2 linked regions of the Methylotuvimicrobium sp. KM2 genome follow. The protein of the gene in region 1 interacts with the protein of each later gene in a pairwise test. Links are inferred from orthologs where the notes say so. Each region holds a gene or a part of one and is shown on either strand. Other genes may lie near its edges. The genes, in order: WJM45_RS13240 and dsbD.

The links.
Region 2: the proteins of WJM45_RS13240 (region 1) and dsbD interact in binary tests that used the Escherichia coli proteins (3 or more experiments, as listed by UniProt). The link is inferred for Methylotuvimicrobium sp. KM2 from one-to-one orthologs.

Annotation. Positions count from the first base shown.
Region 1 is NZ_CP150634.1:3,162,066-3,169,160, forward strand. Bases 2,332-5,331 are described here. They hold WJM45_RS13240 (DsbE family thiol:disulfide interchange protein), read right to left. Parts: upstream 4,096-5,331; coding sequence 3,568-4,095; downstream 2,332-3,567. Other genes in these bases: WJM45_RS13230 (cytochrome c-type biogenesis protein), read right to left, coding at 2,332-2,651; WJM45_RS13235 (hypothetical protein), read right to left, coding at 2,718-3,545; WJM45_RS13245 (heme lyase CcmF/NrfE family subunit), read right to left, coding at 4,088-5,331. In the rest of the region: hemN (oxygen-independent coproporphyrinogen III oxidase), read right to left, coding at 1-949; c-type cytochrome biogenesis protein CcmI, read right to left, coding at 949-2,154; more of WJM45_RS13230, read right to left, coding at 2,151-2,331; more of WJM45_RS13245, read right to left, coding at 5,332-6,046; cytochrome c maturation protein CcmE, read right to left, coding at 6,043-6,495; heme exporter protein CcmD, read right to left, coding at 6,489-6,656; WJM45_RS13260 (heme ABC transporter permease), read right to left, coding at 6,653-7,095. UniProt on the Escherichia coli protein: Involved in disulfide bond formation. Catalyzes a late, reductive step in the assembly of periplasmic c-type cytochromes, probably the reduction of disulfide bonds of the apocytochrome c to allow covalent linkage with the heme.
Region 2 is NZ_CP150634.1:3,005,564-3,012,673, reverse strand. The notes cover bases 2,795-5,809. They hold dsbD (protein-disulfide reductase DsbD), read right to left. Parts: upstream 5,414-5,809; coding sequence 3,176-5,413; downstream 2,795-3,175. Other genes in these bases: cutA (divalent-cation tolerance protein CutA), read right to left, coding at 5,398-5,718; WJM45_RS12620 (redoxin domain-containing protein), read right to left, coding at 2,795-3,179. Also shown: prmA (50S ribosomal protein L11 methyltransferase), read right to left, coding at 1-150; accC (acetyl-CoA carboxylase biotin carboxylase subunit), read right to left, coding at 256-1,599; accB (acetyl-CoA carboxylase biotin carboxyl carrier protein), read right to left, coding at 1,620-2,063; aroQ (type II 3-dehydroquinate dehydratase), read right to left, coding at 2,068-2,514; more of WJM45_RS12620, read right to left, coding at 2,664-2,794; WJM45_RS12605 (FxsA family protein), read left to right, coding at 5,998-6,435; WJM45_RS12600 (DUF2892 domain-containing protein), read right to left, coding at 6,489-6,725; uvrD (DNA helicase II), read left to right, coding at 6,833-7,110. UniProt on the Escherichia coli protein: Required to facilitate the formation of correct disulfide bonds in some periplasmic proteins and for the assembly of the periplasmic c-type cytochromes.

The sequences.
Region 1 (7,095 bases):
AACCCTGAAAATTTCGGTACAGCTTTCCTTCACGCTGAGCAACCGCTAATTCATCATTCGGTTTCGCGAAATGATCCATGCCGATATAAACATAACCGGCTTCGGTCAAGCGCTGAATCACCATTTGCAAAATCGCCAACTTGACCTCCGGAGTCGGTATGTCGGCATCATTGATCTGGCGCTGAGTTTTGAAACGTTGCGGCAAATGCGCGTAATTAAAGACCGAAAACCTCTCGGGCGAGACTTGAAGAATCTTTTCCAATGTTCGCGAAAACGACTCGACGGTTTGTAGCGGCAACCCGTAAATCAAATCGATACTGGTCGAACGAAAACCTTCGTTGCGCGCCGCCTCCAATACCGCAAAAGTTTCCTGTTCGGTTTGAATGCGATTGACCGCTTTTTGCACATCGGGTTCGAAATCCTGCAAACCCAAGCTAATACGGTTAAAACCCAATTCCCGCAGTACGGCTATTGTCCGATCATCGGTTTCTCTAGGATCGACTTCGATAGAGTACTGCCCTTCGTCATCGTCGCGCAGATTGAAATGCCGACGCGTCGACACCATCAACTGGCGCATTTGACTCTCACTTAAGAAAGTCGGAGTTCCGCCTCCCCAATGCAATTGATCGACGACACGGCCTCGATCGAACAAAGAACCCTGCATTTCGATTTCGCGACAAAGATCGTTCAAATACGGCGCGGCATGCGCGCGATTTTTGGTAACGATCTTATTGCACGCGCAGTAGTAACAGACCGTATCGCAAAACGGAATGTGAAAATAAAGCGATAGCGGCCCTCCAAGCCTATTCGATTGCTCGATATGGCGTAAATAATCCGCTTCGCCGAAATCCTCGTGTAATTCCAACGCGGTCGGATAAGACGTATATCGAGGCCCGGCCTGATCGTAACGATGAATAAGATCGAGATCGAATGTTAAGGACTGGTCCATTATTGGACCTTTTGATCGATCGTTATAGTAACGCCCTCTGTTTCAGCCGGTGCAACGCTTTCCACGATCCCGATCCAATCGCCTGGACGAGATTCTGCCTGGCCCGACTTCGAAATCCGGGCGCTAATTTTAACGCGATCGAAGTTAGACAACTTCATCGCCGGCATCATTGCCTGCTCGTCGCTCAACACAACTGTTACCGGTAAATCAGACACTTGTTTCTTAACGATCGCTAGCGGCATCGGTGGACCCTGTAATGCCTGAGCATAAATAAATACGGTATCGGCAGCGGAGACAACGCCTTGCAATTCGCCGGAGATAGCTACATTGACTTTCAGGCCTTTAGCGATAGCTGCCGGCTGTTGCTCGGCAGGCGCCGTACCTAGCCTCTCCATGACTTGCGCAATCAAACCCTGTACTTCTCGGTGTGGTTCGGAACCCTTTGGTAATTGCGCGGCTAATTTTTGCCAATGCCGTAAGGCTTCGTCATATTTAGCCGCTTCGGCCTTAGCCATGCCCGACAACCACAATGCCGTCGAGTCATCCGGCGCCAATTCAAGCGCCTTCGCAACCAATTTCGCCGGCTTCCCGGCCAACCGACCGTCATTGGCCATCGCCAACGCATCGGCATACTGAAGCAGCACATCAGCCTTGTCACCTAACAGACGATAAGCCTCCGAAAAGGCTTGCGCCGACTCGGCATAGCGGTTCATGTATTTGTAAGAACGCCCAAGCATCAACCAGCCTTCCGCATCGTCCGGTTGGTTCTGCAAACGCTGAGCCAGCCCCGAAACCATCGCATTGATCTCATCGATCTGCTGAGCGGCTTGTTCCGCTTCCGGCAACAAAGCATCGGCGTTACCTAATACACGATACAAAGTCACCGAAACCAAAGGAATAACGATCAATGCCAGAGCGATCAACCACCGACCGGAAGATTCCGATTGCCGCGAAGCCGACTCTCTTTGCAAATCATCGGCCAGCACCGATTGCAATTCTTGGTATAAGTCTTCGTATTCATCCGCCGTAATCGTTCCGGCCGAGCGCTGATCTTTTAAGTCCAGCAGACGCTGCTTAGCAATATCGACATTGAAACGCTCTGTTTCGATGTCTATTGAACCCGGTCGACGCCATAACGGCGGTAATACAAACGCAAACGCTATCGCGATCAAAGCGCTTGCGGTCAGCCAAAATTCTGTCGTCACCGATCATCTCCTTGTTCCAATAAACGGCGAATTTCTTCCGATTGCGCGGAATCATGCGCAGACTCGGAATGAGTCGCCAAACGTTTTTTACGCACGACAGTCCAAGCAACCAATAAACCGATCACTAAGAACAATAACGGCGCCAACCATAATAAACTGGTCTTAGCCTTCATCGGAGGATTGTACAATACGAAATCGCCATAACGCTGAGTCATAAAATCGACAATCTCCTGCCTTGACTTGCCTTGTTGCAGCATTTTGTAGACTTGGGCACGCAAATCCTTCGCCAAATCGGCGTTCGAATCGGCAATAGTCTGGTTTTGGCAAACCAGACAGCGTAACTCAGAAATCAGAGAGCTGTAAACGCGCTCCTGCTCGGGAGTATCGAAGTTTTTGACCTCGACAGCCGCGGCAATGGCCTGAACGTCCCACAATAAAAAGACAACAAAAAAGATAATACGCATAATTGCATTGATCGAATGATTAGTAACGTGCATGAATTAACCTGAATAAGCATCTACCTTGCCCTTCAAGAGAGATTTGGATCAAGGAAACACCTTAGGCTATATCCGCAATAGAAAAAAACGCATGACTCGATAAATTCCGTTCATGACGAATAGAAAACCCAGCATGAATAGTAAATTGGAAACGGTCAATAATCTGGGTAAATTGATCAAATAAGCAAAAAAACCTTCCGGCTCGTTGACATAGCCGCGATTCTTGATTTCGGAGTCGGCATATTGCGCGGCCAGTTTTTTGAATTCGACAGCCTGGTTATTGGCTTGATAATTATCCTCGGAAAACTGATTATCGAACCCAAGATAGCTAACCCCTTGGTAAACTTTATGTGTGATCTTTTCATCCAAAGTATTCCATGCCTCGTTAACATGAAGCGCCATAGCGACCGTATCGTCGACCATTTCTCTTAAGGCTTTATCAATAACGAGCTCATCATCGATGATTTCCAAACTGATAATAAACTCTTTCGATACAAGCAAAGGATTAAACATCGTCTGATGATCGGACGAGGCTTGTTTAATAATATACGGCGGAACATCAGTCTCGGCAAACGGGCTGGAATACAGAGTATTTTCAATTTCGGCAGCTTTTCGATTAAAAGAGTTGGCGCCAAAATCGCCTTGCTTTATTTGGGGCGATAACTGCTGCCGAGCGCCAAGTTCACTTGAAGAGGGTTCAGATTTTTTTTGTATCTGCCTTAAAGCATCGGCTACCAGAGACCTTTCTTTAAGTTCGGCACCATCATCGAGCCGACTTTCGGAATCGATTGCATCGAGATTGCCGTCACCACCCTGAACCTTGAGCGTAATGCTCGCTGCGGCCGCGTAGATACAAAAAGTACTCAACAAAAAAAGTAGAAATAACTTTGTCACATAGCCGTACCATTTCCGGGATTTATTCAGCCTGCAAAGAATTCAACAGCGGTAAGAATGTCGTTTCAATATCTTTATCAGTCACAGGCCCTGTATGTTTGTAACGAACCACGCCCCGCTTATCGATTACAAACGTTTCCGGAACGCCATAGACTCCCCAATCGATTCCGGTCAATCCTTCCATGTCCAAGACACTGACATCATAGGGATTACCCAATCTGGCCAGCCAGTTTTTCGCATCTTCCGGTTCATCCTTGTAGTTGAGGCCAATAATAACAGCCAATTTTTGCTCCGCCAACCGATTAAGCACCGGATGTTCGGCACGGCAAGATACACACCAGGAAGCCCAAACATTCAGTAACCAAACTTGCCCCTTCAAATCCGCCGTACTCAAGGTACGAGTAGGATCATCCAAAGTTTGCAGTGTAAAAGGCGGGGCCGGCTTATCGATGAAGGGCGACGGAATTTCACGCGGATTGAGATTCAAACCGATCGCCAAAAAAATCGCCAGTACGGCAAAAATTAAAAGTGGCGTCAAAAATTTAAGCATTTTTGCTTACTCGCTGATTTTTATTGCCCATTCGATAACGTCTGTCGCAGACAGCCCAGAGACCGCCCAATGCCATGAAAACACCGCCGATCCATATCCACCGTATAAAGGCTTTATAATAAACGCGCATGCTCCATGCGCCCGAATCGCCCAACGGTTCGCCGATCGCGACAAAAAGATCGCGAAACAAACCGGCATCGATCGCGGCCTCGGTCATCGGCATTTGTTGCACGCGATAAATTCTTTTTTGCGGTTCGAGTTTAGCCACCGTCTTATCATCATATCTGACCGTCAAGTGGCCTTGTTGCGCCCGATAATTCGGTCCATCAACCACATCGATACCATGAAATTCGAATACATAACCGGACATTTCCAGCTTGTCGCCGGGAGCCATTCTGACGTCTTTTTCGATGCTATAAACCGAGGTCAAGGTAATCCCGACAATGAAGACCGCAATACCCAAATGCGCCAAGGTCATGCCGTAAAAGGCTCTCGGTACTTTCAGCAAGGCGGTAAAATCAGGCATTTTATGCCCTAGACGCTCCGAAAAGGCCAGTCCGGTCAGCGCCGTCGTCCACAGCGCCAACGTCAAACCGATCGCGGCAGCCCACGAATAATAGGGCATCAACAACGGCAATGCCGCGCCGAGCAACAGGCAGCCCAGCATCAGCCAACGGATTCGTAGCGCGAGCGCGTTGAACCGGTCTTTTTTCCAACGTAGCAAAACGCCGATACCCGAGACCACGGCAAGCGGCGCCATCAAAGGAACAAAAATCGCATTGAAATAAGGCGGCCCGACCGAAATCTTGCCCATGCCCAAGGCATCGATAAACAAAGGATACAAGGTGCCGACCAAAATGCTGGCCGCAGTCACGACCAACAGCACGTTATTCAACAGTAATGCGGATTCTTTCGAAATCATTTCGAAACTGGCGCTGCTTTTAACCGCCGGCGCTCTAATCGCATAGAGCAATAAAGATCCGCCGACGACAATAGCCAGAAAAATCAGAATGAACAAGCCGCGGGCCGGATCGCTGGCAAAGGCATGCACCGAGGTCAATACGCCGGAACGCACCAAAAAAGTACCTAACAGACTCAACGAAAACGCGAAAATCGCCAACAGCACGGTCCAAGTCTTGAACACACCTCGTTTTTCACTGGCCGCCAATGAATGAATCAACGCCGTGCCGACCAGCCAAGGCATAAACGAGGCGTTCTCGACCGGATCCCAAAACCACCAACCGCCCCAGCCTAATTCGTAATAAGCCCACCAACTGCCCAGCGTGATTCCCAAGGTCAGAAACATCCAGGCGATATTAGTCCAAGGTCTGGACCAACGCGCCCAGGCGCTGTCCAAACGGCCTTCGAGCAAGGCCGCGATCGAGAATGCAAACGCCACCGAAAAGCCGACATAGCCCATGTATAGCATCGGCGGATGAATCGCGAGCCCAGGGTCTTGCAACAGAGGATTCAAATCACGGCCTTCTGGCGGCGCCGGAATCATGCGCTCGAACGGATTCGAGGTCAGTAATAAGAACAGTAAAAAACCGATACTGACCAAGCCCATCACACCGAGAACTCGGGCGATCGTCGCGTCCGGAATGCTGCGGCTAAACAGTGCGACCAAACCGGTCCAAACCGTCAAACTCAATGCCCAAAGCAATAATGAGCCTTCATGCGCGCCCCATACGCCGGAGACTAAATACAGTACCGGCAAATGAGTATTCGAATTGTTCGCGACATAGGCAACCGAGAAATCGTGCGTCAAAAACGCATACGTCAGACATAAATAAGACAAACCGACAAAGAACAATTGCCCGAACGCGGCGGGACGCGCGACGGCAATCCATCCAGGAATCGCGCGAAAACTACCGACGATCGGGACAATACCCAACATCACGGCCATGCACAAAGCCAGTATTAAGGAAAAATGCCCTATCTCGGGAATCATATACCACCCTCTGCCGAAGGCTCCGGTTGTTTTTTCAGGCTACCTGCGACTTCGGGCGGCATATAATTTTCGTCATGTTTGGCTAAGACTTCCTCGGCGACGAACACACCGTTTTCGGACAAACGGCCTTTTGCGACGATGCCTTGCCCTTCCCTGAACAAATCCGGCAAAATGCCGGTATATTCCACGGTCACTTCTTTATTGAAATCGGTCAACTTAAAGCGCACAAGCAAACTCTCCGCCGGGCGATCGACACTGCCGTCGACGACCATGCCGCCAATTCGAAACAAAGCGTTTTCCGGCGCCTTGCCTTCGACCACTTCGGTCGTCGAGAAAAAATACATCAAATTTTCATTGAACGATTTCAGTGCAAAGGCGACGGCAAGACCCATACCGGCCAGCATCAATCCAATTAAAATAAGTCGTTGTCTACGAATCGGTTTCATGATTTTTTCATCCGTTTCATTTTATGAGCCAACTCTTTTAAAAAAAGTTTGCGTTGAATAACGGGTAAAACCGCAATCGCAAGCAACACGAGTAAAGTTACCCCATAAGAAGTCCAAACATAAAAGGCGTAACCGCCCATTGCAAAAAATTCTTGCCAATTCATTCTATTAAGCCTTTAACCCATTGACTGTTTCGTTCGCGCTGAATCAATTCGGTCCGAGCGCGCTGCAACATCGCAACTAGATAATAAAATTTGAAGGCGACCGCCATCGTCAACAATGGAATCAACATGCTGACATGAATCGACGGTTTATCGATCTTCGACACGGTCGGGCCTTGATGCAAGGTATTCCACCATTCGACCGAATAATGAATGATCGGAATATTGACTACGCCGACAATCGCCAAAATTGCCACCGCTCTCGACGCTGTGCGTTTGTCGTCGATCGCTCCGTACAGTGCGATGACACCCAGATACAGAAACAGCAGAATCAATTCCGAAGTCAAGCGCGCGTCCCAAACCCACCAGGTCCCCCACATCGGCTTACCCCATAGAGAACCCGTTAACAAAGCAATGAAGGTAAAACCGGCGCCGACCGAGG
Region 2 (7,110 bases), 160 kb from region 1 along the record:
GATCTTGGTTTCGCCGGGCGGGGGCTCATAGACCGGTTGGTCTTCGGCGTCCATGTAAGTAACCGAAACCGCGCCCAGATCGCTGAAATAATCAGAAAGTTCGGGCGCCGAGACTTCGTCGGTAATCACGCTTAATTGATGCCAGGACATAAAGCCATCATTGTCGATTAAAGGAGGGTATTTACTGGAAATGCTTACTCAGCTGGGATCTTGCGGTCGGGTCAGCGATAGCGTGACCCGACCCAATCAAGCATGCTAGTTTAAGTCCAATAGCTTTTCAAGATAGTGAATGTTGCGTTGTCCGGCGATGAATCCGGAGTCGGTCATGATGTCTTTTTGGAGCGGTATATTCGTTTTTATACCGTCGATCACCATTTCGTTCAATGCGGTTGTCATTCTTGCAATGGCGCTATTGCGGTTTTCGCCGTGCGCGATTAGCTTACCGATCATCGAATCATAATAAGGCGGTACTTTGTAGCCGTTATAGATGTGTGTTTCGCACCGAATGCCGGGGCCGCCCGGCATGTGGAATTGATGGATCGTACCGGGACAGGGCATGAAGGTCTTGGGGTCTTCGGCATTCAGTCGACACTCGATCGCATGACCTTGAATTTTGACTTGCTCTTGAGTAATCGATAAGGGTAATCCGTAGGCGATACGTAATTGTTCCTTAACGATATCGAAGCCGGTGACCATTTCGGTAACCGGATGCTCGACTTGAACCCGCGTATTCATTTCTATGAAGAAGAATTCGCCTTTTTCATACAGGAACTCGAAGGTCCCTGCGCCCAGGTAGCCGATATCGCGGCAAGCTTTGGCGCACAATTCGCCCATACGGTTACGTTCTTCGTCGGTAATGCCCGGTGCCGGCGCTTCTTCGACGACTTTTTGGTGCCTTCGCTGCATCGAGCAATCGCGCTCGCCAAGATGGATCGCATTACCGTGTGAATCGGCCATCACCTGGAATTCGATATGGCGGGGATCTTCCAGGAATTTTTCCATGTACACGGTATCGTTTCCGAACGCGGCACTCGCTTCCGCTTTCGTCATGGTAATGGCATTGATCAATGCGGCTTCGGTATGTACGGTGCGCATTCCGCGTCCGCCACCGCCGCCGGCGGCTTTGATGATAACCGGGTAACCGATTTCCTGAGCCATTTGCAGGTTTTGCTTATTATTGTCGGTTAACGGATTGCCGTTGCCCGGTACACAGGGAATGCCGGCGGCTATCATTGCCTTTTTTGCGGCGATTTTATCGCCCATTATGCGGATCGTATCTGCATTCGGGCCGATGAAAACAAAGCCGCTTTGCTTTACTTTTTCCGAAAAATCGGCATTTTCCGATAGAAAGCCGTATCCCGGATGAATGGCTTCGGCATCGGTGACTTCGGCCGCGCTTATGATGGCTGGGATATTTAGATAGCTATCGGTGGATGGGGCGGGGCCTATGCAAACCGACTCATCGGCTAGCCTAACATGTTTTAGATCCCGGTCCGCCACGGAATGTACCGCGACAACCTTGACTCCAAGTTCACGGCAAGCGCGCAAGATGCGCAAGGCTATTTCGCCTCGATTGGCGATGACTATTTTATCGAACATGATTAAATACCTTTGGGTTGTTATTCAATGACAAACAAAGGTTGGTCATATTCGACGGGTTGGCTGTTCTCAACCAATATTTGCGTTACTGTACCGGTTTTATCGGCTTCGATTTGGTTGAGGATTTTCATCGCTTCTATGATACAGAGAGTATCGCCTGCTTGTACCGATTGTCCGATATCGACAAAAGGTTTGGCGCCGGGAGACGCGGACCTGTAGAAAGTGCCGACCATCGGCGATTTTACAATATGACCGGTTATTTTTTTCTCTGTCGGTTCTACAGGGCTTGGTGCGGGTGCCGAAGATGGGGTGGTCGGAGCGAATTGAGCCGGTGCGTAGTTCACTTGGGCGGCATTCGAGTAACGACTAATTCGGACGGATTCTTCCCCCTCACTGATTTCTAATTCGGCAATATCCGATTCTTCGATGAGCTCGATCAGTTTTTTTATTTTTCTAATATCCATTGTGTTATGTTCTCTTTGCTAATATCTCGTGAGCGGCCGTCAAGGCCAATTCGTAACCGATGGCTCCCAGTCCGCAAACAACTCCCACGGCAATATCCGAAAAATAGGAATGTTTTCTAAAAGCTTCCCGGGCATGTACGTTCGACAGGTGCACTTCAATGAAGGGAATCTTGGTCGCCAGCAATGCGTCGCGTATCGCCACGCTGGTATGAGTAAAAGCTGCTGGATTAATAATGATAAAATCGACATCGTTGGAAAAAGATCGATGAATCAATTCCACGATTTGGTGTTCGGCGTTATATTGGTGAAAACGGAGCGCGTGACCCAGAGTCGAGGCGGATTTTTCCATCGCCAGCTGTATATCGGCTAAGGTTTTGCTACCGTAATGGGTAGGTTCTCTTAGACCCAGCAGATTCAAGTTCGGACCGTTAATAACGCAAATATTCGCCATGCAATTGAAGTGCTAATTTAGATTCGGTGCCGATAATTCTCCCTAATTTAAGCACGTTTGTCCATATTTATGTCATTTAACACAAATAAGGCGTAATCACTGGATCTTTTAAGACATTTACATGGTTTATCGAATGATTTGATGTTTTCTCAGTCCATCAGAGGTTCGATGATTTCGATAATCTTGTTGCGGGATAATTGTCCGGATTGTTTATGAATTATTCGACCTTCTTGATTGAAGATAAGGCTGAAAGGAAGGATTCCGGCAGAATTTCCCCATTGTTGAGTCAAGATGATGCCTTGGTCGCCGGCGATTAGCATCGGATAATTGATGTCGACAAAGTCGAGATATTTTTTGACCGATTCTTTAGTTTCGATAGCGATGCCGACAAATTGCAAGCCACGGTCTTGGTATTCTTGCTGTAAGGCAACAAATTCGGGGATTTCTTCGCGGCAAGGAGGGCACCAGGTTGCCCAAAAGTTGACGATGGTGATTTTTCCTCGCCATTCGGATAGGCTGCGTTCGTTGCCGTTCAAATCGGGTAGTCGGTAATCCGGTAGTTCCATGGTTTCACTATGCGTTTCCGGCTGTGTTTTATTTTGTAGCCAAATTCCGCCGGCTAAAGCGACAACTGCGGCGATAATAAGTGCCGTGGTTTGTTTCATAAATCAACTTGCCGCAGTATGTTTAAAAAAGCGTTGGCATCCTGATAGCCTATCACGCGTAAATGTTTTTTTTCGGCTAGGTCGGTACCGAAAAATAAAGTGGCCGGAGGCCCGACTAAGTTAAATTTTTTCAGCAAGGCTTGATGTTCAAAATTGTTTGCCGTGACGTCCGCCTTCAATAAAACGAAGCGATTCAGTTCTTGTTTGACTTCAGGGTGCATATAAGTATAGGCCTCCATTTCCTTACACGAGACACACCAGTCGGCATAAAAGTCGAGCATGACCGGTTGATTGTTGCGGGCTGCCCTTTCTATGCTGTTTTCGAGCTCATGTAGCGAGGCGACTTCGACAAAGGGCAGGGGGCTTTCGGCCTTGGCTGTGCTTGCTAAACTCAGTCCCTGCAAAGGTTTTAGCGGGTTATGGTTGCCCATGCCTAAGCCGATCAATAACAGGACGCCGTAGGTCAGCATCACGACTCCGGCGCCTTTCCAAAGCTTTTTCCAGCCGCCTGCATTTTCGCTCAACGGGTCAATCGCTTTCAGGTAAATGGCCGGTATGATCAGTAATAAGGCCCATAGGAACATCGTGATATCGGGCGGCAAAATACGGTCCAGCATCCATAGGGCGACAGCCAGCATGATCACGCCGAAGACCGCTTTGGTTGCATTCAGCCATTGACCGGCCTTCGGTAATAGTTTTCCGGCCGATGCGCCGAGTATCAATAGAGGCACTCCCATACCGAATCCCATCGCGAATAATGCGATGCCGCCGAGCACGGCATCGCCGGTTTGGCCGATATAGATCAACGCGCCGGCCAACGGAGCCGCAACGCAGGGGCCTACGATCAAAGAAGATAACGAGCCCATGATCGCCGCGCTCCAAAACGAACCGTCACGGTGTTTGTCGCTGGATTTATGCAGTCGAGTTTGAATCGATGCGGGCATTTCTAGGTTGTAAAAACCGAACATCGACAACGACAACAATACGAAAATACCGCTGAACAGCGCGATAATCCAAGGTTGTTGAAAGGTCGTTTGTAGATTGCTGCCGAATAACGCTGCCAAGACACCGAAAACCGTGTAGGTCAATGCGGAGGCGGTGACGTAACTCAGTGATAAAAGAAAGGCGCGGCTAGTGGTTACCCGGTTGCGTTGACCGACGATTATGCCGGATAAAATCGGTATCATCGGAAAAATACAGGGTGTGAAAGAAAGTAACAACCCGAAGCCGAAAAAGGACAGTAATGTTAGCCAGAGCGTGTTTTGATGCAAAGATTGAACGATGCGGTCTTGTTCGGATTGCGGTTCGTCGACCCGAGTGCTTGTAAAGGCATTGATCGGCTTCGATGCCTGTGCGGTCATCGGTAGATCCAATGGCGTGCTTTGCGACATCGGAGGATAACATACGCCTCGATCCGCGCAGCCTTGAAATTGTGCTTGAAGAATAATATTTTGTTGATCCGCTTGATAGCGGTTAATCGGCAAATCGAAGCTTAGGTCATTACGGAAGATTTCAACGTCGCCGAATTCCTCGTCGTGGTAAGGCGTGCCTCCGGGCAAAGTGAAGTTGCCGATTTTTACTTTTTCGGAATCTAGGATATCGAATTGAAATTTGTCGCGATATAGATAATAGCCTTCCGCAATTTGCCAATTGACGGTCAGCGTGTTCGGGTCCTTGACCGAAGCGAAAAAGCGGAAGGCTTGTTCCGCCGGAAGCAATTCATCCTGGAACAGATTTAGCTTTAAGTCGCTCAGGCCCTGAACTAAGCCGAAAATCGAGCCGGTTTTCGCGGGAGCCTCTTGAGGCGCTAGGTCTACCGTCAGTGCGGTCTTTTGAGGAGGATAACAAATGCCGATATCGGCGCAACCCTGATGTTTAACTGTCAATTGCAAGGTGTTAAGCGCATTGTCTAGCTTGATGATCGGCACTTCAACGGCGAGTTTGTTTCGATAAATGACCATGTCGCCGAAAAACTCGTCATGCTTCGTTTTTCCTGGAGGATAAGTGATATCGTCGAGTGTAATCCGTTCTGACCGGCTTTCAACGCCCAATTTATCACGGTACAAATAGTAGCCGTCGGCGATCTGCCAGGTTAGAACGATTTTATTCTCTGTATTAGCCTTGGCGGTGAGTTTAAAAGCTTGCTCTTGCGGCAGTAAGTCGCTTTCGCTGATGGCAAAGACGGCTTGATGAAAATTTGCAATGAGGCAAAGCAGTATTATTTTGATAGGCATGAATCGATCCATTTCAGATACTCAGGCAAAGCGTGTTCGACAGAGACCGCGACGATCTCGGGAAGTTCATAGGGATGCGTCTCTTGTATGCGTTGTTCCACTTGCGGGTAAATATCGCGTCGTGTCTTAACGAGCAACAGGTATTCCTGATCCGTTTCGATTTGATCTTGCCAGCGATAAACGGAAGTCAATCCTGGAAGAATATTTGCGCAAGCGGCTAAATTTTCTACGATTAATGTTTGAGCGATAGAGCTTGCCGTATTCTGATCCGGACAGGTGCAAAAGAGGATAATGTGATTCGACATAACTGGAGACTCGGTCAATTTGTTCTGGAGTTTCGGTTTTAAAATCCCTATATTGTAACGTTTAATTCAGGATAAGGTCTCGGTGCGATTTTTCGCCGGTCTTGGTTCATTGATTTTGAGCGGATGAAAATGGGTTCATAACTTTCGTACTTCAAGTTTCGGAAGTGCCCGAGGGCTCCCGGTGCCGGATTTCGATCTTAGAGTAGGTATAATTGATTTCAAATGGGAAACTTTCCGGGGTTATCTGTTTCCAATGTGAAATTTGTTTAGGAATTTTAAATGAAAGTTTTTCAAGTTGTATTTTTGTGTTTTTTGATCATTCCTTTTTTGGAGATTTATTTGCTGCTGCCCATCGGCGGCTTGATCGGTGTATTTCCGACGGTTGTTTTGGTGGTATTTACTGCCGTATTGGGCGCTGCTTTGTTAAGACAGCAAGGTTTTGCGACCTTAAGGCGTTTTCAAGATAATTTGAACCAGGGCGTGGTTCCCGCTTACGAAATGATTGAAGGGCCGATATTGCTGGTTGGTGGAGCATTGTTATTGACTCCCGGTTTTTTTACCGATGTGCTTGGCTTTGCATGTCTAATACCTCAGCTGCGCGGCAAAATCGCCCGTTATGTGATTGAGAACCACCTGATACAGACGGGTAGCGCGGTTCATCCCGGGCGATCCAAAGATAATAATGTCTTGGAAGGCGAATATAAAAAGGAGGATTGACAGGTCTTTCTTATTAAGCCGCTTGATCTACGTCCCTGTAGAAATTAAGCGGCTTATTGGCTACTTTCCGGTTCGCCGCTAGTGCAAGTGTTCTTGTTGAGCCCGGAATAAACCGGACACCAACCGAAAAAAGAGGTGCCGATCAATACGGTTCCTAACAGTAATAAAATAATTTTTGCGGTGAATAAAGATATCAATACCAATGCCGCGCCTCCGAACATGCGGTATTTTTTATCCTTATCGCCAAGATTGTGTTCGAATTTTATCATGCGTTTAAAATCGAAGCTCATTGTAAGTCCCCTCTGCTAATTAATGTTGGTTATTAAAGCCCGGTCCGGCCGTCATTATTGCTTTCCTTAAACGCGCATAGCTTATAGAAATGTTTCAACGATAACAAATGGATATTACTTCAATTATTAATCCTCTCAATGATGCTCAACGCGAAGCGGTATCGGCGCCGTCCCGCGCAATGTTGGTTTTAGCCGGCGCCGGTAGCGGCAAGACCCGGGTCTTGGTGCATCGCATCGCTTGGCAGATTCAAGTCGAAGGCCATTCGCCGCATAGTATCTTGGCTGTCACCTTCACTAATAAAGCCGCAACGGAAATGCGCACCCGTATCGAAGATCTGCTCAATATTTCTGCGCGTTCGATGTGGATAGGCACCTTTCATGGACT